2 regions of the Streptomyces prunicolor genome follow, and region 2 is predicted to be linked to the other one. Evidence: predicted binding sites of a transcription regulator. Region 2 holds the regulator's gene; the other holds the start of a gene.

Region 1 (15,800 bases), 1.4 Mb from region 2:
GTGACCCCGGCCTGGTGCGCGGCGAGCAGCTTCTGCTTCACGCCGCCGATCGGGAGGACCCGACCGGTCAGGGAGACCTCACCCGTCATCGCCACGTCCGTGCGGACCAGTCGGCCGCTGAGCAGCGACGCCAGGGCCGTCGTCATCGTGACGCCCGCGCTCGGGCCGTCCTTCGGCACCGAACCCGCCGGGAAGTGGATGTGCACGCCCCGGTCCTTCAAGTCGCCGACGGGCAGCTCCAGTTCGGCGCCGTGCGAGCGGAGGAAGGACAGGGCGATCTGCGCGCTCTCCTTCATCACGTCACCCAGCTGACCGGTCAGGGTCAGACCCGCCGCGCCCGTCTCCGGGTCGGCCAGCGACGCCTCGACGTAGAGGACGTCACCACCCGCGCCGGTGACCGCGAGACCGGTGGCGACACCGGGTACGGCCGTGCGGCGCTCGGCCGGGTCCTGGGCGGACTCGGGCACGTGGTGCGGCCGTCCGATCAGGGCGCGCAGGTCGGCGTCGGTCACCGTGAACGGCAGCTCGCGCTGGCCCAGTTCGTGCTGAGCCGCGATCTTGCGCAGCAGCCGGGCGACGGACCGCTCCAGGGTGCGGACGCCGGCCTCGCGGGTGTACTCACCGGCGAGCTTGCGCAGCGCGCTCTCGTCGATGACGACCTCGTCGTCCTTGAGCCCCGCCCGCTCCAGCTGACGCGGGAGCAGGTGGTCGCGGGCGATGACAACCTTCTCGTCCTCGGTGTAACCGTCCAGCCGGACCAGTTCCATACGGTCGAGCAGTGCCTCCGGGATGGCTTCGAGCACGTTGGCCGTCGCCAGGAACACCACGTCGCTCAGGTCGAGTTCGACCTCCAGGTAGTGGTCGCGGAAGGTGTGGTTCTGCGCGGGGTCGAGCACTTCGAGCAGGGCCGCCGCCGGGTCCCCCCGGTAGTCGGACCCCACCTTGTCGATCTCGTCCAGCAGGACCACCGGGTTCATGGACCCGGCCTCCTTGATGGCCCGGACGATACGACCGGGCAGCGCACCGACGTACGTACGCCGGTGTCCACGGATCTCGGCCTCGTCCCGCACCCCACCGAGCGCGACCCGCACGAACTTCCGCCCCATCGCATGCGCGACGGACTCACCGAGCGAGGTCTTACCGACACCGGGCGGACCGACGAGCGCGAGCACGGCACCACCGCGCCGACCGCCGACGACTCCCAGGCCCCGCTCCGCGCGCCGCTTGCGCACGGCCAGGTACTCGGTGATGCGCTCCTTCACGTCGTTCAGACCGGCGTGCTCGGCGTCGAGGATCGCCTTGGCGCCCTGGATGTCGTACTCGTCCTGGGTGCGCTCGTTCCACGGCAGTTCGAGAACGGTGTCCAGCCACGTCCGGATCCACGACCCCTCGGGCGACTGGTCGGAGGACCGCTCAAGCTTCTCGACCTCCTTGAGCGCGGCCTCGCGGACCTTCTCGGGAAGATCGGCGGCCTCGACGCGAGCCCGGTAGTCGTCGGACTCCTCACCGTCGCTCATGTCCCCGTTCAGCTCGCGCAGTTCCTTGCGGACGGCTTCGAGCTGACGCCGCAGCAGGAACTCACGCTGCTGCTTGTCGACGCCTTCCTGCACGTCCTTGGCGATGGTCTCGGCAACGTCCTGCTCGGCGAGGTGATCCCGCAGGTGCTGGGTGGCGAGCTTCAGCCGGGCCACCGGTTCGGCGGTCTCCAACAGCTCGATCTTCTGTTCAGTGGTGAGGAAAGGCGAGTAGCCAGAGTTATCGGCAAGCGTGGACACATCATCGATGGCCTGCACGCGGTCGACGACCTGCCAGGCCCCGCGCTTGCGCAGCCAGGCGGTGGCCAGCGCCTTGTACTCCTTCACCAGCTCGGAAACGGAACCGGGCAAGGGTTCGGGCAGGCTCTCGTCGAGCGCGGTGCCCTCCACCCACAGTGCGGCACCGGGCCCGGTGGTCCCGGCCCCGATCTTCACGCGGCTACGGCCGCGGATCAGCGCACCCGGGTCGCCGTCGGCCAGCCGGCCGACCTGCTCGATGGTGCCGAGCACGCCGGTGCTCGCGTAAGTCCCGTCGATCCGTGGCACCAGCAGGACCTTGGGCTTTCCGGACTCGGACCGCGCGGCGGCCTGTGCGGCCTCCACGGCGGCGCGTACATCGGTGTCGTTCAGGTCCAGCGGAACCACCATTCCGGGCAGCACGACCTCGTCGTCGAGCGGCAGCACGGGCAGGGTGAGCGGTGTGGACGTCGAAGCCATGATCTCCCCTTAGGCAGTCAAGTTGAGCTATGCCGACTCAATGCTTGGGCGCCTTCGATTGTTCCCCACCCCGTGTTCGCCGTGAGCGATCAGGCGTAGTGCGCTGGGTTCCGTGCAGGTCAACACGGAAATGGGGTGGGGGCTTCCCGGGGGGGCGGGGTGCGTGCGGGGGCGGGGTGCGCTGACGGGGTGGCGGGGGGAACGGGGTCCTGTGACGTGCTGGTCGGGACTCGACGCCCGATCTCGACGGCCGACCTCAACGGCTGACCTCGGCGCCCGACCTCGGCGCCCGGCCTAGGCGCCCGACCTCGACGTCCGACCTCGACGTCCGATGTCAGTGGCGCCTGCCACGATCCCCTGACGCGACGCCATCACGATCACGATCAGGAGAGACGCATGGGCACCTGGGATGTCGGCCCCTTCGACAACGACACCGCGGCGGATTGGTGCGGCGACCTCGACGACGCCTCCCCGGACGCACGTCAGGGCTTGGTGCGGGACACCCTCGCCCGAGCGGCCGAGACCATCGATTTCCTCGACGCGCACGTCGCCGACGAGGCCATCGCGGCAGCGGCCCTGGTCGCCGCGCAATGCCCCGGCGGCGATCCCGCCCACCCCCACTACGGCCCGGACGAGCCCGTCCCCGACCTCACCGGTCTACGCGCGCTCGCCCTTCGGGCCCTCGACCGCGTCATGACCGAGCCGTCCGAACTCCTGGAACTCTGGGCGGAACCGGACGGCAGCCCCGGCCTCTGGCAGGCGACCATCAACCGGCTCCGCAGCACGCTCACACCCCGGCCACCAGAAGAACAGCTCCACCTGAGCTGACCCGCGCAGCAGCGCACCCACCCGTTCCCAACCCGAAAGGTCCACATGAGCTGGGACGTTCTTCTCCTCCACCTGCCCGACGACATCACCTCGGCGCAGGACATACCCGACGACTACGCCCCGCGCCCACTCGGCCCACTGCACGAAGTCCTCGCGACCGTGAGCCGGGCCGAGCCCGAAGCCGACCTCTCTGATCCCACCTGGGGCGACCTCACCGGACCCACCTGGTCCATCGAACTCAACATCGGCTCGGACGATCCCGTGGACTCGATCATGCTCCACGTCCGCGGCTCCGGCGACGACGTGCTCCCCTCCGTCTTCCGCCTCGCGGACGCCTTCGGCTGCAAGGTGCTGGACGGCTCCGCAGGAGAGCTGATCACTCCGGGAGGGCCCTCGGGGTGGCACGCGTTCCAGGAATTCCGCGACCGCATGTTCGGCCCTTCCGAAAAGGGCTGATCATCCGTGCCGAGGAGGCTCACAGCGTCATGGAACAGCTGCCCGAAAGCGCGGACCGGGACATCTTCGCGGAGCGGTACGAGGGGCTCCGCCGCGATCGCCCGGACGACTTCGATCTGAGCCGGGACGAATACGGCCGAGGCTTCTACTCCTGATCCAGCCGACTCGACCGAAGCGTGCCTGACTCGAACGTGCGGGGGTGCTCGACGCTCGGGAAGGGTGAGGCGCGAAATTGTGACACTTTGCGCAAAGGTGTCACGCTTCTACGGGCAGGGTCTCCTCCGGCAGGGGGCAGCGACCACGTCACGCCGCCACACACCCCGGCGCACCCCACATCAGCTCGAACCACACGACCTTCCCCTGAGTCGGCCCCACCACGAAGCTCCCCCAGGCGTCGGCGCACAGCTCCACAAGGGCGAGACCGCGCCCCCCTTCGGCATACGGCTCCGGGCAACCCGTCGGGTTCGGCGGCAGGAACCCCCCGTCCCAGACGCTGGCCCGCAGCCGCTTGTCCGCCCACTTGAGACTGAGGGAGGCGGGGCCGGGGGCGTGGCGGGTGAGGACGGAGCGGGCGATGGCGGGGGCGAGGGGGTCGTGGGGAACACGGAGGATGTAGCGCCATTCGGAGGGGGTTCGAGCCGGCGTTCGTCCATGGCAACTCTCCTGTGCCGAGGTGGAGTTGATTCGAGGCTCACCGTAGGCCGGTTCACCTAACTAGTGCCACCAGATGACACAGGTTGGCAGCCGAATAACCCGAACGAGTGAATGACATGTCGTGCGGCGACCGATAGGAAGGGGCCATGGCTTCACGGACCTTCATCACCGAGCGCCAGCGGCGCCTGGGCACCGAGCTGCGGCGCATGCGCGAGAACTGCGGGCTGACCATCCAGGAGGCGGCCGACCGACTCGGCACGAACCGCTCCCACGTCACCAACATGGAGCTGGCCCGCTTCGGAGTGAGCGCCGAGCGCGTGCGCACGCTGGCCGCCCTCTACGACTGCCCGGACACCGGCTACGTGGACGCCCTTGCCGCGATGGCCGGGGACCGCACACGCGGCTGGTGGGAGGGATACCGAGGGTCCATCACGGCGAGCGGTCTCGACCTCGCCGAACTCGAATACCACTCCACGAGTCTGCGGGTCTTCGTCGCCATGCACGTGCCGGGACTGCTGCAGACCGAGCAGTACGCGCGTGCCGTGTTGTCCGAGACCGTTCCGGCCTGGCCCATGCCGGAACTCCGGCGATGGCTCTCATACCGTATGCGGCGCCGCGACATCCTCGACCGGGACGATCCGCCCGCCTGCACCTTCGTGATCCACGAGGCAGCGCTACGGCTCCAGTTCGGCGGCCGAGAGATCATGCGGGGTCAGCTGCAGGAACTGGTCGACGCCTCACGACGCCGGAACGTCACCCTGCGGGTGATCCCCTTCAGCGCGGGCGGTTTCCCCGTTCCTGGGCTCACCGTGACGTACGCCTCCGGCGCGGTGCCGCAGCTCGACACCGTTCAGCTCGACAGGGCGACCACCACTGAATTCCTTGATGCGCAGACCCAACTGGCGAACTACCGTGCACTGATGGAGCGCATCACCAAGGCCGCGCTCCCCGTGAAGGAGTCACGGGAGTTCATCCGCACCCTTGCGGACAGCACTTGAAAGTTGGGGACATGCCCGAGATCACCTGGCAAAAGTCGTCCTACTCCGGCTCGGGAGAGACGAACTGCGTTGAAATCGGCGCCACTCCACACACCCTCGCCCTCCGCGAAAGCGACAGCCCCACCGTCGTACTCAACACCGACCGCCCCCAACTCACCGCCCTCCTGCGGCACATCAGGACCACCACACCCCGCCCCCGCCATTAATCAGTTGCCCCAGCTCACACACCTCGTACCGTCTCCCCCGTGACAGAGCCGGAATCCGAAACCCAGACCCAGACCCTCCTCGCCGCCTACGACAACCAGATGCGCGGCGCCGCCCCCAACCCGCCCGCCGGGGTGACGTACGAGAAGGACGGGCCGCTGCTGCGGATCGTCGGGGAGACCCGGGGGTTCGTGACCGGACCGCGCGACCTGGGCCTACGGGGGCATGCGCTCGATGAACTGATCGCGCGGCAGCGGGACTTCTTCGCGGCGCGTGGGGAGCGCGTGGAGTGGAAGATCCGGGGCCATGACGAACCGGCCGACCTCACGGACCGGCTGCGCTCGGCGGGCTTCGTGCCCGAGGATCAGGAAACGGTGCTGATCGGGCGGACCGACGAACTGGCCGTAGGCGAGCCCGTGTTGCCGGAGGGCGTCACCGTGCGCCGGGTCTCCGACGAGGCGGATCTGCGCCGGATCGGAGCCATGGAGTCGGCGATCTGGCGCATCGACCTGACCTGGCTGGCGACCGAACTGCTCGGCCGGATCACCTCCACCCCGGACGAGATCGCGGTCTACGTCGCAGAAGCGGAAGCGGACGGCGAGGTGATCTCCGCGGCCTGGCTGCTCTTCTACGGGGACTCCGAGTTCGCCGGGCTGCGCGGCGGTTCGACCGTCACCGAGTGGCGCGGCAAAGGCATCTACCGCGCCCTCATCGCCACCCGAGCCGCCCTCGCCGCCGCCCGCGGAGTGCCGTACCTGCACGTGGACGCCTCGGACGACAGCGCGCCGATCCTGCGCCGGCTGGGATTCCGGGCGATCACCACGACCACGCCGTACGTGTGGTCACCGGAGCAACCGCCCACGAAGAGAACCGATTTGGCATCTCGGGACTGAAGAAGAAGCTGAACGCGGGCGGCTAACCACGCGGGGAGTCAGACCCCCGAAACCTCAACCCGAGCCGCCCCAGACCCAGCCACCCCAGCCACCCCAGTCGCCCTTGCGGCTCGATCCTCCCGTGCCGCCCGCGCCCACCGCCGTATCAACGGCCACGTCGCGACACCTATCGCCAGCGAGATCAGATGACCCCAGTTCGTCATGGGGTCGGTGAACGCGATCAGGTCCGCGACCAGTGACCAGCCGAACAGGACGATCAGCGGGAGGCCGAGCCACGGCCGGAGCAGACCGGCCAGCGCTCCTATGCTCGTCGCCACGCCGAAGCTGATGCCGTAGTCGAGGCGATGGAGGGAGGTGGCGGGGAGGTGGCCCGCCAACACCGCGATTCCCACGGTCCCTTCGGTCGCCAGCGTCGCCAGGATGTGCCCGGACAGAAAGACACCGGCCGCCCGCACCCCGCCGATCCGGCGTTCCAGCGCGGTCAGTACAAGCAGGAACAGGAACGCGTACGGCGACACCATCCCGCCCACGATCCACATCGCGCTGGCGACCAGCACGAGGAACGGGTCGCGGAGGAGGTGGGTGACGTCCGTACTGGATGCCTGGTGCAGTTGGGTCACGAAGGTCGGATCGGCGTACTGCGCCACCAGCGAAGTTACGACGAGCAGCAACCCGTAACCGAAGGTGAACGGCGTCCCCGTGGGCGTCGGCAGCAACCGCCAGGGGTGGAGGCGGCGGAGTGCGAGCAGGACGCGCGACTCACCGGGGATGGCAGGGGTGGACGCCGAGACGGACACCGCGGCCGAAGTCCGAGCGGCGAACCCCAACTCCCCCACCGCGTCCGGCACTTCCCGCTGTCTGGGCATCGCGTCCAGCAGACCGGAATCCAGGGGCGCAGCCGACCCGAACTCGTCGGCCAGGGGCCCGCCCGGAGGCGTGGCGGGGGCCTGGGTGTCGGCCGTCGCGATCCGTTCCACGGTGAGGCGCTCCTTCCGGTTCCACCCCACCCTTCGCCGTCCCACCTGCCGCTGTCTATGACCGACGCCACGCGAGAGCCGATTCACAGCAACCTGAAAGCCTTCTCACGCGTCCGCCGGTACCTTGCGCCCTGACGCACCCGGACGAGTGCGCCGTGGGTCAATTCGGCTGCACAATCCGGTGAAACTGCCAGGATGAGTCGCATGACCACCGCGTACGACAGCACCACGTACGACAGCCCCGTTGTCCTGGACCGTCGCGAGGGCCCCTACGGCGAGGTGGTGCTGCGCCGGCATGGGGAGTTGCTCCAGATCATCGCCAACGGGTGCTTCCTGATGGACACTTCGGACGGGCGGTCGGAGCGGCTGCTGGTCGACGTCGCGCGCGATGCCCTCGACTCTCGCCCCGATCCTCATGTGTTGATCGGCGGACTCGGCGTCGGCTTCTCACTGGCGCATGCCGCCGCCGACGCCCGGTGGGGTCGGATCACGGTCGTCGAACGGGAACCCGCGATCGTCGAATGGCACCGATCGGGGCCCTTGTCGGCGCTCTCCGCGGCCGCTCTCGCCGACCCCCGGACCGACATTGTGAAAACGGACCTAGTCGCATTCGTCAATGAGACTTGCGCCACTTTTGACGCGCTCTGCCTCGACATCGACAACGGCCCCGACTGGACCGTCACCGACAGCAACGAAACCCTGTACTCGCAGGCCGGACTGGCAAGCTGTGCAAGGGTGTTGAGGCCAGGCGGGGTACTGGCCGTATGGTCGGCGCGGCCCTCTCCGGAATTTGAGCGAACCTTATGGAATGCCGGGTTCCAACAGGTGCGTACCGAAGAGATCCCGGTTGCCCGAGGAGTTCCCGACGTGGTGCACCTCGCCGTCCGACCTGGATAGCAAAGGCGTGGTGACTGCCCGTACCCTGCTTGCCTGACGCAGATCATTCAAGCGTCAAGCGCAGTCATGGGATCACCCCACTGGTTCCGGAAAGCACACTTCAGGGGCGGGCGATGGAGCAGACAAGTACCTCCCACAACGGTACGGCCACGGCCACGCCGGGCGCACAGCGCCGGGTGCTGGTGGTCGAGGACGACCCGACGATCGTCGACGCCATCGCGGCCCGTTTGCGCGCCGAGGGATTTCTCGTGCAGACCGCGGGCGACGGGCCGTCGGCCGTCGACACCGCCGAGGCCTGGCAGCCCGATCTGCTGATCCTCGACATCATGCTGCCCGGCTTCGACGGGCTGGAGGTCTGCCGCCGTGTGCAGGCCGCCCGCCCGGTGCCGGTGCTGATGCTCACCGCGCGCGACGACGAGACCGACATGCTGGTCGGGCTCGGGGTCGGCGCCGACGACTACATGACCAAGCCGTTCTCGATGCGGGAGCTGGCGGCGCGGGTGCATGTCCTGCTGCGCCGCATGGAGCGTGCCGTGGTGGCCGCGTCCACCCCGCGCTCGGGCATCCTGCGCCTGGGCGAGCTGGAGATCGACCACGCGCAGCGCCGGGTAAGGGTGCGCAGCGAGGACGTGCACCTGACGCCCACCGAGTTCGACCTGCTGGTCTGCCTGGCGAACACCCCGCGTGCCGTGCTCTCCCGTGAGCAGCTGCTCGCCGAGGTGTGGGACTGGGCCGACGCGTCGGGCACCCGCACCGTCGACAGCCACATCAAGGCGCTGCGCCGGAAGATCGGCGCCGAGCGGATCCGCACGGTGCACGGCGTCGGCTACGCGCTGGAGACTCCGACGCCATGAGCGACGGGCCGACGTCACGGAGGAGCCCCGGGGAACCCTGGGGCGGCGTACGCCCGTTCTCGATCAAGACCAAGCTGGGCGCGCTGGTCGTCATCGCGGTGCTCATCACCACCGGGCTGATGATGATCGCCATGCGCACGGCGACGGAGCTGCGCTTCATCACGGTCTTCTCGATGATCGCCACACTGCTGATAACGCAGTTCGTGGCCCATTCGCTCACCGCGCCGCTGGACGAGATGAACACGGTGGCCCGGTCCATCTCGCGCGGTGACTACACCCGCCGGGTGCGCGAGAACCGCCGGGACGAACTGGGCGACCTGGCCGGGACGATCAACATCATGGCCGACGAGCTGGAGGCCCAGGAGCGCCAGCGCAAGGAACTCGTCGCGAACGTCTCGCACGAGCTGCGCACCCCCATCGCGGGCCTGCGCGCCGTACTGGAGAACGTCGTCGACGGCGTCTCGGCCGCCGATCCGGAGACCATGCGGACGGCACTGAAGCAGACGGAGCGGCTCGGGCGGCTCGTGGAGACGCTGCTCGACCTCTCCCGCCTCGACAACGGCGTCGTACCGCTGAAGACGCGGCGGTTCGAGGTGTGGCCGTATCTCTCGGGCGTGCTCAAGGAGGCCAACATGGTCGCCTCCGCGCGCGCGGGCATCGCGTCGGGTTCGGGCAGTCACACGCGGACGGACGTCCATCTGCACCTGGACGTGTCCCCACCGGAGCTGACCGCGCTCGCCGACCCGGAGCGCATCCACCAGGTCGTCGCCAACCTGATCGACAACGCGGTCAAGCACAGCCCCGCGCACGGCCGGGTGACGGTCAAGGCGCGGCGCGGGTCGCTGCCCCAGTCGCTGGAGCTGGAGGTCCTGGACGAGGGGCCCGGCATCCCGAAGGCGGAGTGGGCGCACATCTTCGAGCGGTTCAACCGGGGCGCGGTCAGCTCGCCCCACGGACCCGGCAGCGACGGCGGTACGGGCCTCGGCCTCGCGATCGCCCGCTGGGCGGTGGATCTGCACGGCGGCCGGATCGGTGTGGCCGAATCCGACCGTGGCTGCAGGATTATCGTCACCCTCCCGGGACTCCCCGCCATGCCAAGTTGACGTAAAGTTCGACCCGGAGCCCCAAGATCCACGACGGTCCGCGCTGACGGACACGTGTGATCAGGCACAGGCCCGCGCCATCGGCGCGTCCGGCCCGCATCCACGTGCGTCTTCCGCAGCGGAACCACGCTTGTTTCCCGCCATTTCAGTGCTCGAAACACACTTTCCGATGTGACTTACGCGACGATGGACCGGCCCGACCTGACCTTGGCGGTCATGGGGGCGTAGCCTTAATTCCCGCTGTCCATCACCTTGTGAAGCGGAAGAGGGCGGTTGCCGCCGTGTCGTCACAGTCCCCCAGTAACTCGACCATCTCGACCGAGTCCGACCAAGCCGCGGGTAAGAATCCCGCGGCGGCGTTCGGTCCCAACGAGTGGCTCGTCGACGAGATCTATCAGCAGTACCTCCAGGATCCGAACTCGGTGGACCGAGCCTGGTGGGACTTCTTCGCCGACTACAAGCCGGGCGCGGCTGCCGCCCCGACCTCGACTTCGGCGGGTACTGCGGCCGCGGGGGCCGCAGCGCCCACCACTCCGGCCCCGGCCGCACCCGTAGCCGCAGCTCCGGCTCCGGCCCCGGTTGCTCCTGCCGCGCCCGTGGCTCCGGCGGTCCCCGCGCCGGCGCCCGCAGCCGCCGCTCCGGCGCCGGTGAAGGCCGTAGCCCCGGCTCCGGCGCCTGTGCCTGCGAAGGCGGCGGCCCCGGCCGCTCAGCCGAAGAAGGCGGAGCCCGCGGCCGAGGCCACGGGTGGCCCGGAGTTCGTGACGCTGCGCGGTCCCGCCGCCGCGGTCGCGAAGAACATGAACGCTTCGGTCGAGGTCCCCACCGCCACGTCGGTGCGCGCGGTCCCGGTCAAGCTGCTCTTCGACAACCGCATCGTCATCAACAACCACCTGAAGCGTGCCCGGGGCGGGAAGATCTCCTTCACCCACCTCATCGGCTACGCGATGGTGCAGGCCATCAAGGCCATGCCGTCGATGAACTACTCGTTCGTCGAGAAGGACGGCAAGCCGACCCTGGTCAAGCCGGAGCACGTCAACTTCGGTCTCGCCATCGACCTGGTGAAGCCCAACGGCGACCGCCAGCTCGTCGTCGCCGGCATCAAGAAGGCCGAGACGCTGAACTTCTTCGAGTTCTGGCAGGCCTACGAGGACATCGTCCGCCGCGCCCGCGACGGCAAGCTGACGATGGATGACTTCACGGGCGTCACCGTGTCGTTGACCAACCCCGGCGGCCTCGGCACCGTCCACTCGGTCCCCCGCCTGATGCCCGGTCAGTCGGTCATCATGGGCGTCGGCTCCATGGACTACCCGGCCGAGTTCCAGGGCACGAGCCAGGACACCCTCAACAAGCTCGGCATCTCGAAGGTCATGACGCTCACGTCGACCTACGACCACCGGGTCATCCAGGGCGCCGCCTCCGGCGAGTTCCTGCGGATCGTCGCGAACCTCCTGCTCGGCGAGAGCGGCTTCTACGACGAGATCTTCGAGGCGCTGCGCATCCCGTACGAGCCGGTCCGCTGGCTCAAGGACATCGACGCGTCGCACGACAACGACGTGACGAAGGCCGCCCGCGTCTTCGAGCTGATCCACTCCTACCGGGTCCGCGGCCACGTCATGGCCGACACCGACCCGCTGGAGTACCGCCAGCGCAAGCACCCCGACCTGGACATCACCGAGCACGGCCTCACCCTGTGGGACCTGGAGCGGGAGTTCGCGGTCGGCGGCTTCGCCGGCAAGTCCCTGATGAAGCTGCGCGACATCCTCGGCGTGCTGCGCGACTCGTACTGCCGCACCACCGGCATCGAGTTCATGCACATCCAGGACCCGAAGCAGCGCAAGTGGATCCAGGACCGCATCGAGCGCTCGCACTCCAAGCCGGAGCGCGAGGAGCAACTGCGCATCCTGCGCCGCCTGAACGCGGCGGAGGCCTTCGAGACCTTCCTGCAGACGAAGTACGTCGGCCAGAAGCGCTTCTCGCTCGAAGGCGGCGAGTCGGTCATCCCGCTGCTGGACGCGGTCATCGACAGCGCGGCCGAGTCGCGCCTCGACGAGGTCGTCATCGGCATGGCCCACCGCGGCCGCCTGAACGTCCTCGCGAACATCGTCGGCAAGTCGTACGCCCAGATCTTCCGCGAGTTCGAGGGCAACCTCGACCCGAAGTCGATGCACGGCTCCGGCGACGTGAAGTACCACCTGGGCGCCAAGGGCACCTTCACCGGCCTGGACGGCGAGCAGATCAAGGTCACCCTCGCGGCGAACCCGTCCCACCTGGAGACGGTCGACCCGATCATCGAGGGCATCGTCCGCGCCCGCCAGGACATCATCAACAAGGGCGGCACGGACTTCACGGTCCTCCCGCTCGCCCTGCACGGTGACGCGGCCTTCGCGGGCCAGGGCGTGGTGGCCGAAACGCTCAACATGTCGCAGCTGCGCGGCTACCGCACCGGCGGCACGATCCACATCGTCATCAACAACCAGGTCGGCTTCACGGCCGCTCCCGAGTCCTCGCGTTCGTCGATGTACGCGACGGACGTGGCGAGGATGATCGAGGCCCCGATCTTCCACGTGAACGGCGACGACCCGGAGGCCGTGGTCCGCGTGGCCCGTCTGGCCTTCGAGTTCCGTCAGGCGTTCAACAAGGACGTGGTGATCGACCTCATCTGCTACCGCCGCCGCGGTCACAACGAGTCGGACAACCCGGCCTTCACCCAGCCCCTGATGTACGACCTCATCGACAAGAAGCGCTCAGTGCGCAAGCTGTACACCGAGTCGCTGATCGGCCGAGGCGACATCACCCTGGAAGAGGCCGAACAGGCACTCCAGGACTACCAGGGCCAGCTGGAGAAGGTCTTCACGGAGGTCCGCGAGGCGACGGCCCAGCCGGGTACGGCGCCGATGTCGGACCCGCAGGCGGAGTTCCCGGTCGCGGTCTCGACGGCGATCTCCTCGGAGGTCGTGAAGCGGATCGCCGAGTCCCAGGTCAACATCCCGGACACCTTCCACGTCCACCCGCGCCTGCTCCCGCAGTTGCAGCGCCGGGCGACGATGGTCGAGGACGGGACGATCGACTGGGGCATGGGCGAGACGCTCGCGATCGGCTCCCTCCTCCTGGAGGGCACCCCGGTCCGCCTCTCCGGCCAGGACTCCCGCCGAGGCACGTTCGGCCAGCGCCACGCGGTCCTCATCGACCGTCAGACGGGCGAGGACTACACCCCGCTCCAGTACCTCTCCGAGGAGCAGGCGCGCTACAACGTCTACGACTCGCTCCTCTCCGAGTACGCGGTCATGGGCTTCGAGTACGGCTACTCGCTGGCCCGCCCCGACGCGCTCGTGATGTGGGAGGCGCAGTTCGGCGACTTCGTCAACGGCGCGCAGTCCGTGGTCGACGAGTACATCTCGGCGGCGGAGCAGAAGTGGGGCCAGACGTCCGGCGTCACGCTCCTGCTCCCCCACGGCTACGAGGGCCAGGGCCCGGACCACTCCTCGGCCCGCGTCGAGCGCTTCCTCCAGCTCTGCGCGCAGAACAACATGACGGTCGCGATGCCGACCCTCCCGTCGAACTACTTCCACCTCCTGCGGTGGCAGGTGCACAACCCGCACCACAAGCCGCTGGTGGTCTTCACCCCGAAGTCGATGCTGCGTCTCAAGGCCGCGGCGTCGAAGACGGAGGAGTTCACGACGGGTCAGTTCCGCCCGGTCATCGGCGACGCCTCGGTGACGGACCCGGCGGCCGTCCGCAAGGTCGTCTTCGTCACGGGCAAGCTGTACTACGACCTGGACGCCGAGCGGGTCAAGCGCGGCTCCACGGACACGGCGATCATCCGCCTGGAGCGGCTGTACCCGCTTCCGGGTGCCGAGGTCCAGGCCGAGATCGCCAAGTACCCGAACGCCGAGAAGTACCTCTGGGCCCAGGAGGAGCCGGCCAACCAGGGCGCCTGGCCGTTCATCGCCCTGAACCTGATCGACCACCTGGACCTGGCGGTCGGCGCGGACGTTCCTCACGGGGAGCGCCTGCGGCGGATCTCCCGCCCGCACGGCTCGTCGCCAGCGGTTGGTTCCGCCAAGCGGCATCAGGCTGAGCAGGAGCAGTTGGTGCGTGAGGTGTTCGAGGCGTAAGCGCCCCGCACTGTCGTACGCGGCCGGGCCGCACCCTCACTCCGGGGGTGCGGCCCGGCCGTTTGCGCGCACTTATCCTTGACCCATGTACTTCACGGACCGTGGCATCGAGGAACTGGAGAAGCGGCGCGGCGAGGAAGAGGTCACCTTCGAGTGGCTCGCCGAACAGCTGCGGACGTTCGTCGATCTGAACCCCGACTTCGAGGTCCCGGTGGAACGCCTGGCGACCTGGCTGGCCCGGCTGGACGACGAGGACGACGACGAGTAGTTCCTACGGTGGAGCAGCCGTGGTTGGTTCCTACGGCTGTGCCGCGGTTGTGTGTCAGTCGCGCGGGCGGGCGAGGTCGTAGGCGAGACCCAGCAGCCCGTGGGCCAGGAGCAGCGCCCCCGTGGCGGTCCAGCCTCCGCTACGGCGTCGTAGGCCCCAGGTCGTGAGCGGGAGGCTGACTGCCGTCTGGGTCAGGGCCAGGGCGCGTGCTCTGGGGGTGCCGGACCAGGGCATCCAGGGGCCGAGGCGGCTGCTGTCGACGGCGTCGAGTTCCGCGCGGACCGCCTCGCGCCAGCCCGACCACTCCACCTGCTGGGCGTCCGGGCGGATGCGGGCGATCTCGCGGAGGCGGTCGGCGGGTTCGCCCGGGGTGAGCCCTGTGGGTAGCGCCACTCCCGCGCGCGTGAGGATCGCCAGGAGGCCCCGGAGACGGGCGCGGGCGTCGGTCTCGGGGTCCGGTTTCGTGAGGTGGTCCAGGGACTGCAGGTCCAGTACGGGGTCCAGGCCCAGGCGGGCGGCGAAGGTGCGCATCGCCTCGTCCTCGCCGGCCGGGGTGCCGTCGGTGAGCCAGACGTAGCCGACGGGGCGGCGGAATCCCGAGGCCAGGATGTAGCCCGCGCGGTCGGCGTCCCACCACAGGGCGAGTACCGGCCAGGGGGCGCCGACTGCGAGTGCGGTGGCCCAGCCGGTGAGGACGCGGTCGACCGGTTCGCCGCCGTGCAGCCAGGGCTTGCCCTCGGGGACGAGCACGCTCCAGTCGTCGCCCGCGCGGGTCAGCAGCATGCGTTCGCGGAGCGGGTGGGCCGCCTGGGCGACGGACTCGGGATCCGCCCGGCAGAGCAGCAGGGCGCCCGGGGTGGCACCGGTCCGGTGTCTGGCCTGCGGCTTCTCCGTCGACATGGTCACACGCTAGGGCAATACGCCCATTTCCGCCGGTTGTTCGGAGTCCGGCGTCCGGCGTCCGCTGCCCAATCCCCAATCCCCAACCTCCGACCTCCGACCTCCGACCTCCGGTGATCACTGAAACGAGTGTCTTGACTTTCGACATCCACGATATATCGTGTTTCTCGGAAGACGCGATATGGCGCGTCGAGTTCCGTCCGGTTAGGCCGAGGAGGTCTGCATCATGTCCGAGTGGTCCGTCGCAGAGCCCAAGAAGCTCACGTTCGACGAGCCCGTGAGCGATCTCCACGTGCGCATCGTCAACGGAACGGTGAACGTCGTGGGGACGGACGAGGGTTCCGCCCGCATGGAAGTCTCCGAGATCGACGGGCCGCCCCTGGTGGTGACCCAGAAGAACG
Region 2 (15,800 bases):
TCTGGGGGCTCACCGTGTTCGCCGCCCGGGTCGAGAAGGGCTTCGCGGACGGCGTGCGTGATGTGTGGAATGGGTTGAGCCGCCAGGTCGCGGTAGGAATAACCGCCATCGGCATGATTCTGGCGCCACTGCGTGGCGAAGTGAGCGGACAGCTCTCGGGACACGGAGCCGGTCCGGCGAATACTCGCGTCAATGTGCAGGAGGAAAGGCATGTATTCGACCTCGGGGTTACATCAGGGCTGTCAAAGCTTCGCCACCGACAATCGCCGTCAGCAGTAGTGGCTCGGTCGCCGGTGTCGCTCATCACGGATGGTCATGGCCACACGCTCGCCAAGTCCCACGCGTATTCCCGTCGCCCTCTCAGCGGCGGTACGCAAGGACGACCGTAGACATTGACGCCGGCGTCAAGGCAAGCCGATGCATGACGCCTGTTGGCGCAGGCGTGACCGTCAGTCGTTGGGCGCGGGCGTTTTTGGTGGACCGCGGCGGTGCGGCCATGGGATGGTCCTCAACTCGGTCGCGGCGCCTGGGGTGTGGGCATGCCGTCCCCGAAAGGTCGGCTGCCCGCTTCCGTGCCAACCCGACCCGCCGTGCCCATCGTGTTGAACGCCTCCGAACGCCACCGGCTCAAGAAGATGGCACACGGCCACGTGCATGTGGATACGGTGCGTACTTGGCGCGGCCGGTTCGCCGCCGGCGGACTGCCGGCCCTGGCCGACCGTAAATGCTCCAGGCGTCCCGCCCGCTTCACCTCCGTACAGGTCTCCGAGGCCAAGGCGCTGGCCTGCCAACTCCCCGCCGAGACCGGCACGCCCCTGTCGCACTGGTCCTGCCCGGAACTGGCCGACGAACTGACCGCGCGCGGGATCACCGGCACCGTCTCGGTATCCACCGTGCGCCGTTGGCTGCACCAGGAAACGCTCAAGCCCTGGCAGCACCGGTCCTGGATCTTCATCCGCGACCCGGACTTCCGCGCCAAGGCCCAGCAGGTACTGGACCTGTACGCCCGCACCTTCGAGGGCATCCTGCTCGGCCCCGACGAGTACGTCATCTCCAGCGACGAGAAGACCTCCATCCAGGCCCGCTGCCGGTGCCACCCGACCCTCGCCCCGGGCCAGGCCCGGGCGATGCGCGTCAGTCATGAGTACGGCCGCGGCGGCGCCCTGGCCTACTTGGCCGCCTACGACGTCCACCGCGCGACAGTCTTCGGCCGCTGCGAGCCCAAGACCGGCATCGTGCCGTTCATGAGCCTGGTCAAACAGGTCATGGCCCAAGAGCCCTACGCCAGCGCGAAACGCGTCTTCTGGATCGTCGACAATGGCTCCTCCCACCGCGGCCAAAGATCCATCGACCGTCTGGCCGCCAGGTTCCCCAACGCCGTCCTGGTCCACACCCCGGTCCACGCCTCCTGGCTGAACCAGGTGGAGATCTTCTTCTCCATCGTGCAACGCAAGGTCGTCTCACCCAACGATTTCACAGACCTGACCCAGGTCCGAGACCGGCTCCGAGCATTCGAAGACCGCTACAGCGCCACGGCACAGCCGTTCCAGTGGAGGTTCACCACCACCGATCTGGACGAGCTGCTGGCCCGGCTCGACCGACACACACTCACCGACCGACAGGAAGAATCCTCCGTCGATCTGGCAGCGTGCTCAACCCCCGAAGGACTTCCGGGCCCGACCACTGAGGTCCGGCCAGGCACCCGCGGCCCGAGTCGCGTACGCGGGCAGCGCCGACGGCATGTTCGCCACACCCTCTGAGGAGGCCCGTATGTCCGAACCGCAGTGGCAGAAGTCCTCGTTCAGCGGAGCCCCCGACCAGAACTGCCTCTACGTCGCCCCCCGCCCCCGAAGGCCTCGCCGCCCTCCTGCGACACCTCAAGCTAAGGTCCGGGCCAGGCACCCGCGGCCCGAGTCGCGTACGCGGGCAGCGCCGACACCCGGCTCCGGCTCTACGCCATCGAGGCCGCCGACCGACCCGGCCCTACTTCAACTTGATGGCCGCGCACGCCGACTTGTAGGCCGACGTGCAGATGTCGGAGATCTTGTAGATCCCGTCCGCGACCACCGTCGTCTTGATGTTGTCCTGGGTCAGCGCGACCACGGACACCAGCTGGGCCGGGATCTTCTTGTTCGTGGGGCTGTCGACCGTGTCACGGGTCAGGGCGTCGAACTCGATGTCCCTGCCCTGGACCTTGGCGACCGCGATCTTCGCGGCGGCCTCGGCGAGGTCGGGGTACGGCTTGTAGACGCTCATGTACTGCTCGCCGGTGACGATCCGCTGCACGGCGCTGAGTTCGGCGTCCTGGCCGGTGACGGGCGGGATGTTCGTCAGGCCCGCGTTCTTCAGGGCCTTGATGATGCCGCCGGCCATGGCGTCGTTCGCGGAGTACACCGCGGCGATGTTGTTCTTGCCGAGCCTGTTGATCGCCTCGGTCATCTCCTGCTGGGCGATGACCGGGTCCCAGGCCTTGGTGTTGTAGCTCGCGGCGATCGTCACCTTGCCCTGCAGCTCGGACAGCGCACCGCCCTTGAACACCGCGGCGTTGGGGTCGGTCGGCGAGCCGTTGATCATGACGATCTTGTCGGAGGTGTCCACGTTGCTGCCCAGCGCCTCGACCAGGGAACGGCCCTGCACCTCGCCGACCAGTTCGCCGTCGAAGGAGACGTACGCGTCGATCGGGCCCTCGGCCAGCCGGTCGTAGGCGACGACCGGGATGCCGGCGGTCTTGGCCTTCTTCACCATGGTCCGGATGGCGTGCGAGTCGACGGCGTCCAGCACGATGATGTCGACCTTCTGGTCGATCATCTGCTGCATCTGCTTGTCCTGCGTGGCCGCGACGCCGCCCGCGTTCTCGTACTCGGCCTTGCCCTTGTTCGCGGTGAGTTCCTGGATCTTCGCCTTCATGATCGGGAAGTCGAACTCCGCGTACCGCGTGTTCGTCTTCTCCGGCATGAGCACACCCACCGTGATGTCGTTGCCCTTCGCCGGAGTCGCGTCCGTGCTGCTCCCCGACGAGTTGAGCACGCCACAGGCGGCCAGGGGGAGGGCCAGCGAGGACGCGGCCACGGATATGGCGATACGACGCATTGGGAGCTCACTTCTGGTGCCGTGCGGACGTGGGCGCAGCATTGCAACCCAGGTGACTGAAAAGCCAACGCGGCTGCGACCACCGGCGTCAAGCGGAACCGCTTAACGAGATGGCAACAGCATGTTCCGTTTGTTGTGTGGAGGTACTGCGAATCCTATCCAAACGCTCTTTACGCCCCCTCCACTCAACGGGAGTTCAGGAACGGGCAAAGATCAGCACAACCAACCCGGTTCCTCACTTGTCGTGATCGTCAACGGCCGTTCGCTGCCGTGCCGATCCGACAGAGGACCGAATGAACCCAGCCAGACACGCGACGGCCGCCGCCCTCGCCCTCGCCGTCGCGGGCGGCCTGCTCGCCGGCGCGACGACACCCGCCTCCGCGGCGGCGAGTTGCGCCTCCCCCGTCTACAAGCGCCAGCTCTTCGCGAACACCACGTTCAAGGGCGCCCCGAAGAAGACGGACTGCGACACCGCGATCGACCAGAACTGGAGCGGCGCCCCCGCCTCCGGCCTCCCGAAGGACAACTTCGGCGTCCGCTGGAGCGTGACGCGGGACTTCGGCTCGGGCGGGCCCTTCGCCCTCACCGTGTCCGGGCTCGACGGCATCCGCGTCTATCTGGACAACAGCCGCAAGATCAACCTGTGGTCCGACACGGCCGGTTCGCGTGCCAAGACCGTCAACGTGACGATCCCCAAGGGCAACCACACCCTGCGGATCGACTACGTCAACTGGACCGGCGCCGCGAAGGTCAAGTTCACGTATCCGCCCCGGACTTCGGCCACCGTCGACAAGGTCAAGCCGCTCGCCCCGACGGGCACGTCGGTGACGTACGCCTCCGCGACCGGCAGGGCGAAGCTCACCTGGTCGAAGAACAAGGAGCCGGACCTCGCCGGCTACCGGGTCTACCGGCGCCTGAAGGGCACCTCGTTCGGCACCAAGCCGCTCGCGACGACCACCTCCACGTCGTACACGGACACCCCGCCCGCGACCGGCGGCACGTACTACTACGAGGTCCGCGCCCACGACAAGGCGGGCAACCAGTCGGCGGGCGGCGCGGACAAGCCCGTCATCACCCCCGACCGGACCCCGCCCGCCGCGCCGTTCGTGGACCTGGACGGCTGCGCGGACCTCTCGCCCTACGCGGCCCCGCAACTCGTCACCACGGCGGAGAACAAGGCCGACATCGCCCTGTACGAGATGCAGCGCCTCGACACCGCGACGGGCAAGTGGATCACCGTCTACACCGGCACCAAGGGCGCGATCTGCGACACCACCTACCCCTCCGACGGCAGTGCCGTCACCTACCGGGGCCGGGCCCGGGACGCCGCCGGCAACTGGTCCGCGTACTCCGCCGCGACCAGGTTCACCACCACCGACCTGATCCCGCCGACGCCCGTCACCGGTGCCCGGGTCGAGTACCGGTCGGGCGTTCCGCACCTGGTGTGGTCCCCCGTCGACGGGGCGGCGAGCTACCAGGTCCTCCAACTCGACCCGGCGACCGGCGGCTGGCTCGACGCGGTGCCCGGCAAGGGCACCACCAAGGAGACCGACCTCGCACCGCGCCAGCTGGCCGCGGTCGCCGACACCTACCGGTACGCGGTGCGTTCGGTGGACGCCAAGGGCAACGCGGCCGCCCCCACGGAGATCACGCTGACGATGGCCGACCGGCCCGAGGCGATCCCGGCGTACGAGACGACCGCGACGCGGTTCGACGAGGGGGTGATGATCTCGTGGGCGAGCATCGACCCGTGGACCTTCGACGGCGGCCCCTTCCTCTCGTACCGGATCCTCCGCACCGACCCGGCGACCGGTGAGAGCACCACCGTGGACCTGTGCAAGCCGAACGAGCTGTTCAACGACGTCCTGGAGCCGCCGACGGTGTCCTGGACCTGGGCGACCGGTGAGAAGCTCCCCGCGTACGCGGGCGACAAGCTGCTCCGGGGCGGCTGCTGGGACATCTCGGGCGCGTCCGAGACGACGTACGAGTACCGGATCGTGACCGTCGACCCGTACGGTCACACCTCGCAGCCCGGCCCGGCCGCCACGGAGACCACGCCGGACACGCAGCGCCCGGCACCGGTCGAGAACCTGACCGCGCAACAGGTCCCGCTCGGTGTCCGCCTGAACTGGACCCCGCCCGCCGACGACGACGTCACCGGCTACGCGGTCTGGCAGAGCGCGACCGACCCGGAGACCGGCGAGACGGTCTGGCAGCGGAACTGCTGGAACGGGGGCTCATCGGCCGCGACCGAGGTCCTCTGCCCGACCGTCCCGGACGGCGCCACCCACGTCTACAAGGTCGCCGCCCTGGACGGCTCCCCGCTCTACGACGAGAACGCCAGTCCGGACGCCTACCACCCCGCCGATGTGTCCGTCACCCTGCCGGACACCCGCCCGCCGGGCTGGACCGGCACCAAGGTCGTCGAGGACCGCTACCCGGAGCTCTACGTCCGCTGCGGTGTCACCATCTACGACCTGCCGTGCGGTGACTTCACGGACTACCGCTGGGAGAAGTGGGACGCGACGGCCGGAGCCTGGACCACGTTCGCCACCGGCAAGGTCGGCAACCCGCAGTTCCACCTCGACACCACGGTGCACGAGGACCGACTCGCGCTGTACTACTACCGGGCGATCTACACCGACCCGGCGGGCCTGGAAGAGATCCGGGAGCAGGAGGCGTACGGCATCTGGGGCGACTGACCCGGACCGCACGTGACACGCAAGAAGGGGCCCGGAGGATCCTCCGGGCCCCTTCTTGCGTGCAAGCGTGGACGTCAGTCCGAGGACTGCTGCCGCTTCGGCCGCCACACCACCAGCGCGCTGGTCTGCTGGACCTCCTGGTACGGGACCAGGTCGCGCCGGTACGACGCGTGCACCGCGGCCTCGCGCTGCTGCATCGTCGCCGCCGCGCCCTCGACCGCCGACTGGAGTTCGGCGACGCGCTGCTGGAGCGCGACCACCTGGTTCTCCAGCTCGATGATGCGCTTGATGCCGGCCAGGTTGATGCCCTCGGTCTGCGACAACTGCTGGACGGTGCGCAGCAGTTCGATGTCGCGGGCCGAGTAGCGCCGACCGCGCCCGGCCGTGCGGTCCGGGGAGACCAGGCCGAGGCGGTCGTACTGGCGCAGCGTCTGCGGGTGCAGGCCGGAGAGCTGGGCCGCCACCGAGATGACGTAGACCGGGGTCTCCTCGGTCAGCTCGTACGGGTTGCGTCGACGGCCGTCCATCACTCTCATGCTCCCTTCGCGGCCTGGAACAGCTCCGCCCGCGGGTCCTCGCCCGCGGTCGCCTCTCGATACGCCTCCAGTGCGTCACGAGCATTCCCCGTGACGTCCTTCGGGACACTCACCTCGACGGTGACGAGGAGATCGCCCCGGGTGCCGTCCTTGCGGAAGGCGCCCTTGCCGCGGGCCCGCATCGTCCGGCCGTTCGGCGTGCCCGGGGGCAGCTTCAGCGTCACCGGGGGTCCGCCCAGGGTGGGCACCCTGACCTCGCCGCCGAGCGCCGCCTCGGTGAAGGTCACCGGGACCGTCACCGTGAGGTTGTCCTCCTTGCGGCCGAACACGGGGTGCGCGTCGACGTGCACCATGACGTACAAGTCGCCTGCGGGACCGCCCCGTTCACCCGGTGCGCCCTTGCCGCGCAGCCGGATGCGCTGGCCGTCCGTGACCCCCGCGGGGATCCGGACCTGCATGGTCCGCGAGGACTTGGCGCGTCCGCTGCCCTTGCACTCGATGCACGGGTGCTCGGCGATCAGGCCCCGGCCCTTGCAGTCCGGGCACGGGTCCGTGAGCGAGAAACCGCCGCCGGAGCCGCGCGCCACCTGGCCGGTGCCGACGCAGGTCGGGCACACGCGCGGTGTGCCGTTCTTGTCGCCGGTGCCCGAACAGGCCTTGCAGGGCTGCTGCGAGGACATCCGCAGCGGGACCGTGGCCCCTTCGATGGCCTCCGTGAAGCTGAGCGTGACCTCGGACTCGATGTCCTGGCCGCGCCGGGGCTGGGTACGGGTCGTGCCCGTACCGCCGCGGTTGAACAGGCCGCCGAAGACGTCACCGATCCCGCCGCCGAAGCCGCCGGCTCCCCCGGCGCCACCGCCGCCCTGGGCGCCGCCTCCGAAGAGGTCGCCCAGGTCGAAGTTGAAGTTGCCGCCGCCCGCGCCGCCCGGCCCCGGGCGGTAGCCGCCGTTGCCGAAGAGGGAGCGGGCCTCGTCGTACTCCTTGCGCTTCTTGGGGTCACCGAGGATGTCGTTGGCCTCGGAGATCTCCTTGAAGCGCTCCTCGGCCTTGGCGTTGCCCTTGTTGGCGTCCGGGTGGAACTCGCGGGCGAGCTTCCGGTACGCCTTCTTGATCTCGGCCTCGGTGGCGTCCTTGGGGACGCCGAGGACCTTGTAGTAGTCCTTCTCGATGAAGTCCTTGGTGCTCATCCTCGACGTCCCTCCTTCGGTCCGCTCGATACGTCGGCTGCGTCAGCTACGACGGTTACGTCAGCTACATCAGCCCTCTTCAGGGCCGTTGTCCTTCTCGTCGCCGGCCTCGGACTCGTCCTCCGCCTTGCCGGTCCCCGTGGCACCGGGCTGCGGCTCGGCGACGGCCACCCGCGCGGGGCGGATCGTGCGCTCGCCGATGCGATACCCGGGCTGCAGGATCGCCACGCAGGTCGTCTCGGTGACGTCCGGCGCGTACGAGTGCATGAGGGCCTCGTGGATCGTCGGGTCGAAGGGCTCGCCCTCCTTGCCGAACTGCTGCAGTCCCATCTTCGCCGCGGCGGTCTCCAGCGACTCCGCCACCGACTTGAAACCGCCGACGAGTTCACCGTGTTCCCGCGCGCGGCCGATGTCGTCGAGCGTGGGCATCAGCTCGGTCAGGAGGTTCGCCACGGCGATCTCCTTGACCGCGATCCGGTCGCGCTCGACCCGGCGGCGGTAGTTCTGGAACTCGGCCTGGAGCCGCTGAAGGTCCGCGGTGCGCTCTTCGAGCGCCTTGCGCACCTGGTCCAGCTGAGCGGTCAGACCGGCGATCTGTGCACTTGCGTCCCCTGCCGGGGCCGCCCCCTCCCCACTGCTGGAGGGGGCGGCGGCCTGCGGCTCGGCGTCGTCGGGGGTGGCGCCGGAAGGGACGTCGGGCTTCTCGTCGAAGCCCGGAGTCTCCTCCGTCACGCGGCACCGTCCTTGCGCTCGTCGTCCACGATCTCGGCGTCCACCACGTCGTCGTCCGCCTTGGGCGCCTCGGCACCCGGGGCGTCACCGCCCGCGGCCTGGGTGGCCTGGGCGTCGGCGTACATGGCCTGGCCGACCTTCTGGGAGACGGCGGAGACCTTCTCGGTGGCGGTGCGGATCTCGGCGGTGTCCTCGCCCTTGAGCGCGGCCTTCAGCTCCTCGACGGCGGCCTCGACCTCGGTCTTGACCTCGCCGGGGACCTTGTCCTCGTTGTCCTTGAGGAACTTCTCCGTCTGGTAGACGAGCTGCTCGCCCTGGTTGCGGGACTCGGCGGCCTCGCGGCGACGGTGGTCCTCGTCCGCGTACTGCTCGGCCTCCTGGCGCATGCGGTCGACCTCGTCCTTCGGCAGCGAGGAGCCGCCGGTGACGGTCATCTTCTGCTCCTTGCCGGTGCCGAGGTCCTTGGCCGTGACATGCATGATGCCGTTGGCGTCGATGTCGAAGGAGACCTCGATCTGCGGGACACCGCGCGGGGCCGGCGGCAGACCGGTCAGCTCGAACATCCCGAGCTTCTTGTTGTACGCCGCGATCTCGCGCTCGCCCTGGTAGACCTGGATCTGCACGGAGGGCTGGTTGTCCTCGGCGGTGGTGAAGATCTCGGACCGCTTGGTCGGGATCGTGGTGTTGCGCTCGATGAGCTTGGTCATGATCCCTCCCTTGGTCTCGATACCGAGGGACAGCGGGGTGACGTCGAGGAGCAGGACGTCCTTGACCTCGCCCTTGAGGACACCGGCCTGGAGGGACGCGCCGATGGCGACGACCTCGTCCGGGTTGACGCCCTTGTTGGCGTCCTGGCCGGCGGTCAGCTCCTTGACGATCTCGGCGACGGCGGGCATACGGGTGGAGCCACCGACGAGGACGACGTGGTCGATCTCGTTGATGGAGATGCCGGCGTCCTTGATGACGTTGTGGAACGGCGTCTTGCAGCGCTCCAGCAGGTCGGCCGTCAGCTGCTGGAACTGGGCGCGGGTGAGCTTCTCGTCCAGGTGCAGCGGGCCCTCGGCGGACGCCGTGATGTAGGGCAGGTTGATCGAGGTCTCGGTGGAGCTGGACAGCTCGATCTTGGCCTTCTCGGCAGCCTCACGGAGACGCTGGAGGGCCATCTTGTCCTTGCCCAGGTCCACGCCGTGACCGGACGCGAACTGCTTCACCAGGTAGTCGACGACCCGCTGGTCCCAGTCGTCACCACCGAGGTGGTTGTCGCCGTTCGTGGCCTTCACCTCGACGACGCCGTCGCCGATCTCCAGGAGGGACACGTCGAAGGTGCCGCCACCGAGGTCGAAGACGAGGATCGTCTGGTCGTCCTTGTCGAGGCCGTACGCCAGCGCCGCGGCGGTCGGCTCGTTCACGATGCGCAGGACGTTCAGGCCCGCGATCTCGCCGGCCTCCTTCGTCGCCTGACGCTCGGAGTCGTTGAAGTACGCCGGGACGGTGATGACCGCGTCGGCCACCTTCTCGCCCAGGTAGGCCTCGGCGTCGCGCTTCAGCTTCTGCAGGATGAAGGCGCTCATCTGCTGCGGGTTGAAGCTCTTGCCGTCCAGCTCGATCTTCCAGTCCGTGCCCATGTGGCGCTTCACGGAACGGATGGTCCGGTCAACGTTCGTGACCGCCTGGCGCTTGGCCACCTCTCCGACGAGCACCTCGCCGTTCTTGGCGAAGGCGACGACGGACGGCGTGGTCCTGGCGCCCTCTGCGTTGGTGATGACGGTGGGCTCGCCGCCTTCAAGAACGCTGACGACGGAGTTAGTCGTGCCCAGGTCGATGCCGACCGCACGTGCCATGGTTGATTCCTCCAGCAATGACTTGAGTGGAACGGACTCAAGTGTGCACGACACTCACCGCTGGGTCAACAGAGCTGAGTCGAGCAGGCTCAACTCTTATCCGTTCCTTACACGCAACTGCGCCCTGACCTGCGTAGATGCGGCACGCCGCGCCCCGTAGACAGTGACTTTAAGCAGTCCGAATACGACGACCAGGACCCCGCCCGCCACCCACGCGACGCCGGATTCGCTCGCCCACCCGTTGTGCACGAGCACCCCGACGAGCACCGAGGAGAACCCTCCGATCCCCGCCAGCACCACCGCCCCCTGCGGAGTGAGCCCCAACCGCCGCAGCCGGTGGGCGAGATGGTCGGGCCCACCCCGCAGCAACGCCCGCCCGGCGAGCCGTCGCGACAGCAACACCAGGACGGCATCCGCACTCGCGACGGCGGTGAGCGCGAACAACACCCCCGCACTGGACCCGAACCCGCGCCCGGCCTGCGTGATGACGGCGGCCGAGGCGAGCACGAACCCCGTGAACAGCGACCCGCACGCGCCGAGCGCGATCCGCGCGGGATGCCAGTTGTGCATCAGGAACCCGGTGAGCGCGGCGGCCAGCACACTGAGCAGCACCGCGAGCCCGTCCATCACTTCCATCGCGGCACAGGCCCCGACCCCGAAGGCGGTGACCACCCCCAGGGTCCCGGCGAGCCCGTCGGCGTGATCGAGCCCCTTGAAGGCACCGGCGACGAACACGATCCAGGCCACCGCCAGCAGCCCCCCGGGCACCCCGATCTCGCCGTACGGCACGACACAGGCCGCCGCCACGGCCGTACCGAGAACGAGGAACCGCGTCTTCAGCCGCCACACGTCGGCGACGAGCCCGAGCGCGGCGACGGCGGACCCGGTGCCGAGCAACCCGCCGACCCCGTCGCCGAGCGGCGCGACGCCGGTCCAGTGGCACGCCCAGGTCACCGAGACGACGGCGAGCACGACGGCGAGTCCCCCGAGCAGCGGTACCGGACGCGTCCGCCGTCTGCGGTCGACGATCCCCGCCCGCAGTGCGGGCACCCGGAGCAGTGCGGCGAGGACGGCGGCGAGGAGCAGGGCGGTCGTGGCGGCGAGAATCCCGTAGAGCACGGATCTAAATTAGACGCAAATGTACCAATTCAGTACGAATAACACGATCAGACCGTAACAAGCTTGAGAACGAGCCCGGAGCTGGCCTTTTTAGGCAACCCTCAGCGACACAGATCACCGCACGGCTGGCTACAGTGCGACGCAAGATAGGGGTAGTCTCGGTCGAACCGATTAAGTTACCGCTTAGTAATGTGCTGAGTGGTGATGCCATGACCCCTCGCAGGCCCGAGGAGCCCTGAAATGCAACTCGCCGCGATCATCGTGTCGCTGGTACTGATCGTGGTCGGTGTGGCGCTGTTCGCCCGCGCCGTCCTGCAGATCTACACCTTCATGCGACTCGGCCAGAACGTGCCAGCGGGCACCCGCACCGACGAGCCCGTGCAGCGCACCGTCACCGTGGCCAAGGAGTTCCTCGGCCACACCCGGATGAACCGCTGGGGTGTCGTCGGCGTCGCACACTGGTTCGTGGCGGTGGGCTTCTTCTCGCTGCTGCTGACGATCGTCAACGCCATCGGCCAGCTCTTCCAGGCCGACTGGCTGCTGCCGATCATCGGCGAATGGCCGCCGTACAACGTCTTCGTCGAGTTCATCGGCACGATGACGGTCATCGGCATCCTCGTGCTGATCGCGATCCGCCAGCTGAACAAGCCGAACAAGCCGGGCCGCAAGTCCCGCTTCGCCGGCTCGAACTTCCGCCAGGCGTACTTCGTCGAGGCCGTCATCCTCATCGTCGGCGTCTGCATCTTCATGCTGCACGCGCTGGAGGGCGCCCAGCACCACGTCGACGCGTACGAGGCGTCGTTCTTCATCTCGTACCCGGTGGTGTCGGCGCTGGAGCACCTGGACGTCTCCACGCTCCAGAACCTCACGTACCTCTTCGCCGGCGTGAAGATCGCGACCTCCTTCATCTGGATGATCACGGTCGCCCTGAAGACGGACATGGGCGTCGCCTGGCACCGCTTCCTGGCCTTCCCGAACATCTGGTTCAAGCGGAACGCGACCGGTGAGACCTCCCTCGGCGCCCTGCTCCCGATGACGTCCGGCGGCAAGCCGATCGACTTCACCGACCCGGGCGACGACGACGTGTTCGGCGTATCGCAGGTCGAGCAGTTCTCCTGGAAGGGCCTGCTGGACTTCTCCACGTGCACCGAGTGCGGTCGCTGCCAGTCGCAGTGCCCCGCCTGGAACACGGGCAAGCCGCTCTCCCCCAAGCTCCTGATCATGTCCCTCCGCGACCACGCGCACGCCAAGGCCCCGTACCTGCTGGCGGGCGGCGGCAAGTCGATGGAGGGCGAGGAGAAGGCGACGGAGGAGCAGCTCGCAGGCGTCCCCGCCGCTGCCCTCGCGGAGGCCGAACGCCCGCTGATCGGCACCCTCGAAGAGAACGGCGTCATCGACCCGGACGTCCTGTGGTCCTGCACCACCTGCGGCGCCTGCGTCGAGCAGTGCCCGGTGGACATCGAGCACGTCGACCACATCGTCGACATGCGCCGCTACCAGGTGATGATCGAGAGCGCGTTCCCGTCCGAGGCCGGGACGATGCTCAAGAACCTGGAGAAGAAGGGCAACCCCTGGGGCCTGGCGAAGAAGCAGCGCCTGGAGTGGCTCAAGGAGGTCGAGTTCGAGGTCCCGGTCGTCGGCCAGGACATCGAGGACCTCACCGAGGTCGAGTACCTGTACTGGGTCGGCTGCGCGGGCGCGCTGGAAGACCGTGCGAAGAAGACCACGAAGGCCTTCGCGGAACTCCTCCACATCGCGGGCGTGAAGTTCGCGATCATGGGCGGCGACGAGAAGTGCACGGGCGACTCGGCGCGGAGGCTCGGCAACGAGCCGCTGTTCCAGGAACTCGGCATGGAGAACGTCATGGCGTTGAACATGGCGTTCGGCGAGGAACTGGACGACGACGGCAAGGTCGTGGCCGAGTCGGCAAAGCCGAAGTCGGCGAAGAAGATCGTCGCAACGTGCCCGCACTGCCTGAACACCATCGGCAACGAGTACCCGCAGCTCGGCGGCGACTACGAGGTCATCCACCACACCCAGCTGCTCCAACACCTCGTGGACGAGGGCAAGTTGGTCCCGGTAACCCCGGTCGAGGGCATCATCACCTACCACGACCCCTGCTACCTGGGCCGCCACAACAAGATCTACACGCCCCCGCGCGAGATCATCGCCAGCGTCCCGGGCCTGCGCAACGAGGAGATGCACCGCCACAAGGAACGCGGCTTCTGCTGCGGCGCCGGCGGTGCGCGGATGTGGATGGAAGAGCGCATCGGCAAGCGCATCAACAACGAGCGCGTCGACGAGGCCCTCTCCCTGAACCCGGACATCGTGTCCACGGCCTGCCCCTTCTGCCTGGTCATGCTCACGGACTCCGTCAACGGCAAGAAGAACGACGGCAAGGCCAAGGAATCGATCCAGGTGGTCGACGTGGCCCAGCTCCTCCTCGACTCGGTCAGGAAGCCCTCCGAGGACGAGCCCCCGGCGGGCACCGCGGAACCGGAGAACGCCCCGGAACCCCAGCCGGTGAAGTAACAGCCCGATCCGCTACGACGGCGCCCCGCACCCTCCTCGGAGAGTGCGGGGCGCTGTCGTCGTAGGGGAAGGGTGTAGCGGGCTACACCCTTGATCCGGGAGAACGGTCCCTCGTGACGGCGAGCGCGCGGCGGAATCGTAGAGGTCAGAGATCACGCCCCTCCGATCCCCTCCGAAGGAACTCCCGTGAAGTCGCTGCTCGCCACCCTGAAGTCGCTCGTCGCCAACCTGCTGCTCTGGTCGTTCTTCGTCGGCGGCCTCGTCGCGAGCACGGCCTCCGGGGCGGTGCTGGACGGCACGGCGAAGACCGCGGCCACCTACACCGGTATCGCCGTCTCGCTGCTGGCCGGTTCACGCATCGCGAAGAAGCCGAAGATCAAGGCGTTCCTGTCGAAGCCGTCGACCCTGTGGTTCCTGTTCCTCTTCAACGGCGGTGTGGCCGCGCTGTGTTACTTCTCGATGGACGGCGTCAAGGGCATCGCGACGGCTGCCGGCATGGGCCTGGTCTCCCTGGGCGCGGCGGGAGGCCTGCTCGCGAGCCGCCGTGGGGAAGCGAACGCGGCTTGATACGTGGACGTTGGGCCACTCGCTTCTCAGCCAGTGTCGGGCTTCCGCGGCCCGAGTAAAGGGCGCTCCCTGCGGTCGCGTCGGCTGCGCCGATTCCGCTGCGCTCCACCCTTGACTCGGTCCGCTCCAGCCCGTTTCAGAAGCGAGCGAGCGGCCCGGAGGAACGGGTGGCCAGGCACACATCCCCTTGCCTGTACTGCGTTGTCGGCCGGGGTGACGGATGCGCGCTCGCGCCTCGCCAGCACGCCGGGCCGGCTCAGCGGCCAGCCCCGGGTGGGGACTTGAGCCATAGACAAGGTCGGAGGCAGGGCAGGCGGGAGGCCGGGGCGGTGAGGGGGGCCAGGGCGGTGGGTGGGTCGGGGAAGTGTGACACTTCCGCTGAAACTGTCACACTTCTGCGAACCGGGTACCCCGGGTACCCGGGGAGGGCCAGGGAGGGCCGGGCGGTGGGGGCCGTCCTCCGGGCCGCCGCCCAGAACCGACCCGACCCCGCCTACAGCCCGCAGCCCGCAGCCCGGAGCCCATGGCCCATGGCCCATGGCCTATTACCCATGGCCCCATGCCTACGGCTCAAGTCCCCACTCACCACTCACCACTCACCACTCAGCACTCAGCACTCACCACTCACCGTTGGCCGCTGAGCCGGCCCGGCGTGCAGGCGAGACGCGAGCGCGCACCCTCCACACCGGCCCACAACGCAGCACAGGCAAGGGCACTCGCAGCCGGCCACCCATCCCTCGGGGCCGCCCGCTCGCTTCTCCAACGGGCTGGAGTGCACCGAGTCAAGGGTGAAGCGCAGCGGAATCGGCGCAGCCGACGCGACCGCAGGGAGCGCCCTTTACTCGGGGCACGGAAGCCCGACACTCACAAAGAAGCGGGCGGCCCAACGGCCACTCCCCAACGTACGCAAGTGACAGCTCAGGGCGACGAGTTGAGACAGCGGCGGCTGCCAGCGCCACACCCGACCCGACAACCCCGCCCGCCTCCGAAGTCACGTACAACCATTGCGCACCATCACAGGTCTCCTGATCGCCAACCACCCGTGAAGTCAGGGACAACTCCCAGCAAACACGGACGGTCCGCACCCCATCGACGCGGATGCCAGCCACGCATCCCCCGCATGCCGCAGGAGAACCCCGCATGCACCAGAAGCATCACCCGCATCTGCGCCTCGCCCTCGCGACGGCCGCCGCTGCCGCGCTCACGGGCGGTCTGCTCACGCTCTCGGCGACGACGGCCACCGCCGCCGACTCGTTCAAGGTCGCCAAGGCCGACTTCAACGGCGACGGAATCGGCGACGTCGTGGCCTCGGCCCCCGGCGCCTCCGTCAGCGGCCACGCCAACGCCGGCCAGATCGTCGCGTTGTACGGCAGTGCCTCCGGCGTGACCTCGGCCAAGCGCTCGGTCATCAGCCAGAACTCCGGCACCGTGCCCGGCACGGCCGAGGCCGGCGACTACTTCGGCTTGGCGACGGCGTACGCCGACTTCAACGGT

The links. Region 2 encodes HspR, which represses chaperone genes until heat shock. Its sites were predicted from a motif close to TTGAGNNNNNNNNNCTCAA; they were not measured.
Positions count from the first base shown of each region.
Region 1: a site for HspR is predicted at 2,275-2,293, ahead of lon (endopeptidase La). Genes of this name have one in related genera too.

Region 1 is NZ_CP108676.1:7,268,449-7,284,248, reverse strand. Features, by position in the region: gene lon (endopeptidase La) at 1-2,252, opposite strand, end outside; gene OG588_RS33665 (DUF4259 domain-containing protein) at 2,649-3,080, shown strand; gene OG588_RS33660 (hypothetical protein) at 3,126-3,536, shown strand; gene OG588_RS33655 (hypothetical protein) at 3,566-3,691, shown strand; gene OG588_RS33650 (Scr1 family TA system antitoxin-like transcriptional regulator) at 4,337-5,188, shown strand; gene OG588_RS33645 (DUF397 domain-containing protein) at 5,200-5,394, shown strand; gene OG588_RS33640 (GNAT family N-acetyltransferase) at 5,494-6,285, shown strand; gene OG588_RS33635 (rhomboid-like protein) at 6,324-7,262, opposite strand; gene OG588_RS33630 (spermidine synthase) at 7,467-8,159, shown strand; gene OG588_RS33625 (response regulator transcription factor) at 8,273-9,013, shown strand; gene OG588_RS33620 (sensor histidine kinase) at 9,010-10,116, shown strand; gene OG588_RS33615 (multifunctional oxoglutarate decarboxylase/oxoglutarate dehydrogenase thiamine pyrophosphate-binding subunit/dihydrolipoyllysine-residue succinyltransferase subunit) at 10,398-14,231, shown strand; gene OG588_RS33610 (DUF6104 family protein) at 14,317-14,499, shown strand; gene OG588_RS33605 (hypothetical protein) at 14,554-15,399, opposite strand; partial or broken gene OG588_RS33600 (DUF4097 family beta strand repeat-containing protein) at 15,626-15,800, shown strand, end outside.
Region 2 is NZ_CP108676.1:5,830,670-5,846,469, reverse strand. Features, by position in the region: gene OG588_RS26960 (FMN-dependent NADH-azoreductase) at 1-212, opposite strand, end outside; gene OG588_RS26955 (IS630 family transposase) at 591-1,760, shown strand; gene OG588_RS26950 (sugar ABC transporter substrate-binding protein) at 1,984-3,090, opposite strand; gene OG588_RS26945 (PA14 domain-containing protein) at 3,384-5,792, shown strand; gene OG588_RS26940 (heat shock protein transcriptional repressor HspR) at 5,867-6,319, opposite strand; gene dnaJ (molecular chaperone DnaJ) at 6,325-7,515, opposite strand; gene grpE (nucleotide exchange factor GrpE) at 7,585-8,247, opposite strand; gene dnaK (molecular chaperone DnaK) at 8,244-10,088, opposite strand; gene OG588_RS26920 (MraY family glycosyltransferase) at 10,185-11,207, opposite strand; gene OG588_RS26915 ((Fe-S)-binding protein) at 11,448-13,739, shown strand; gene OG588_RS26910 (hypothetical protein) at 13,926-14,306, shown strand; gene OG588_RS26905 (FG-GAP and VCBS repeat-containing protein) at 15,447-15,800, shown strand, end outside.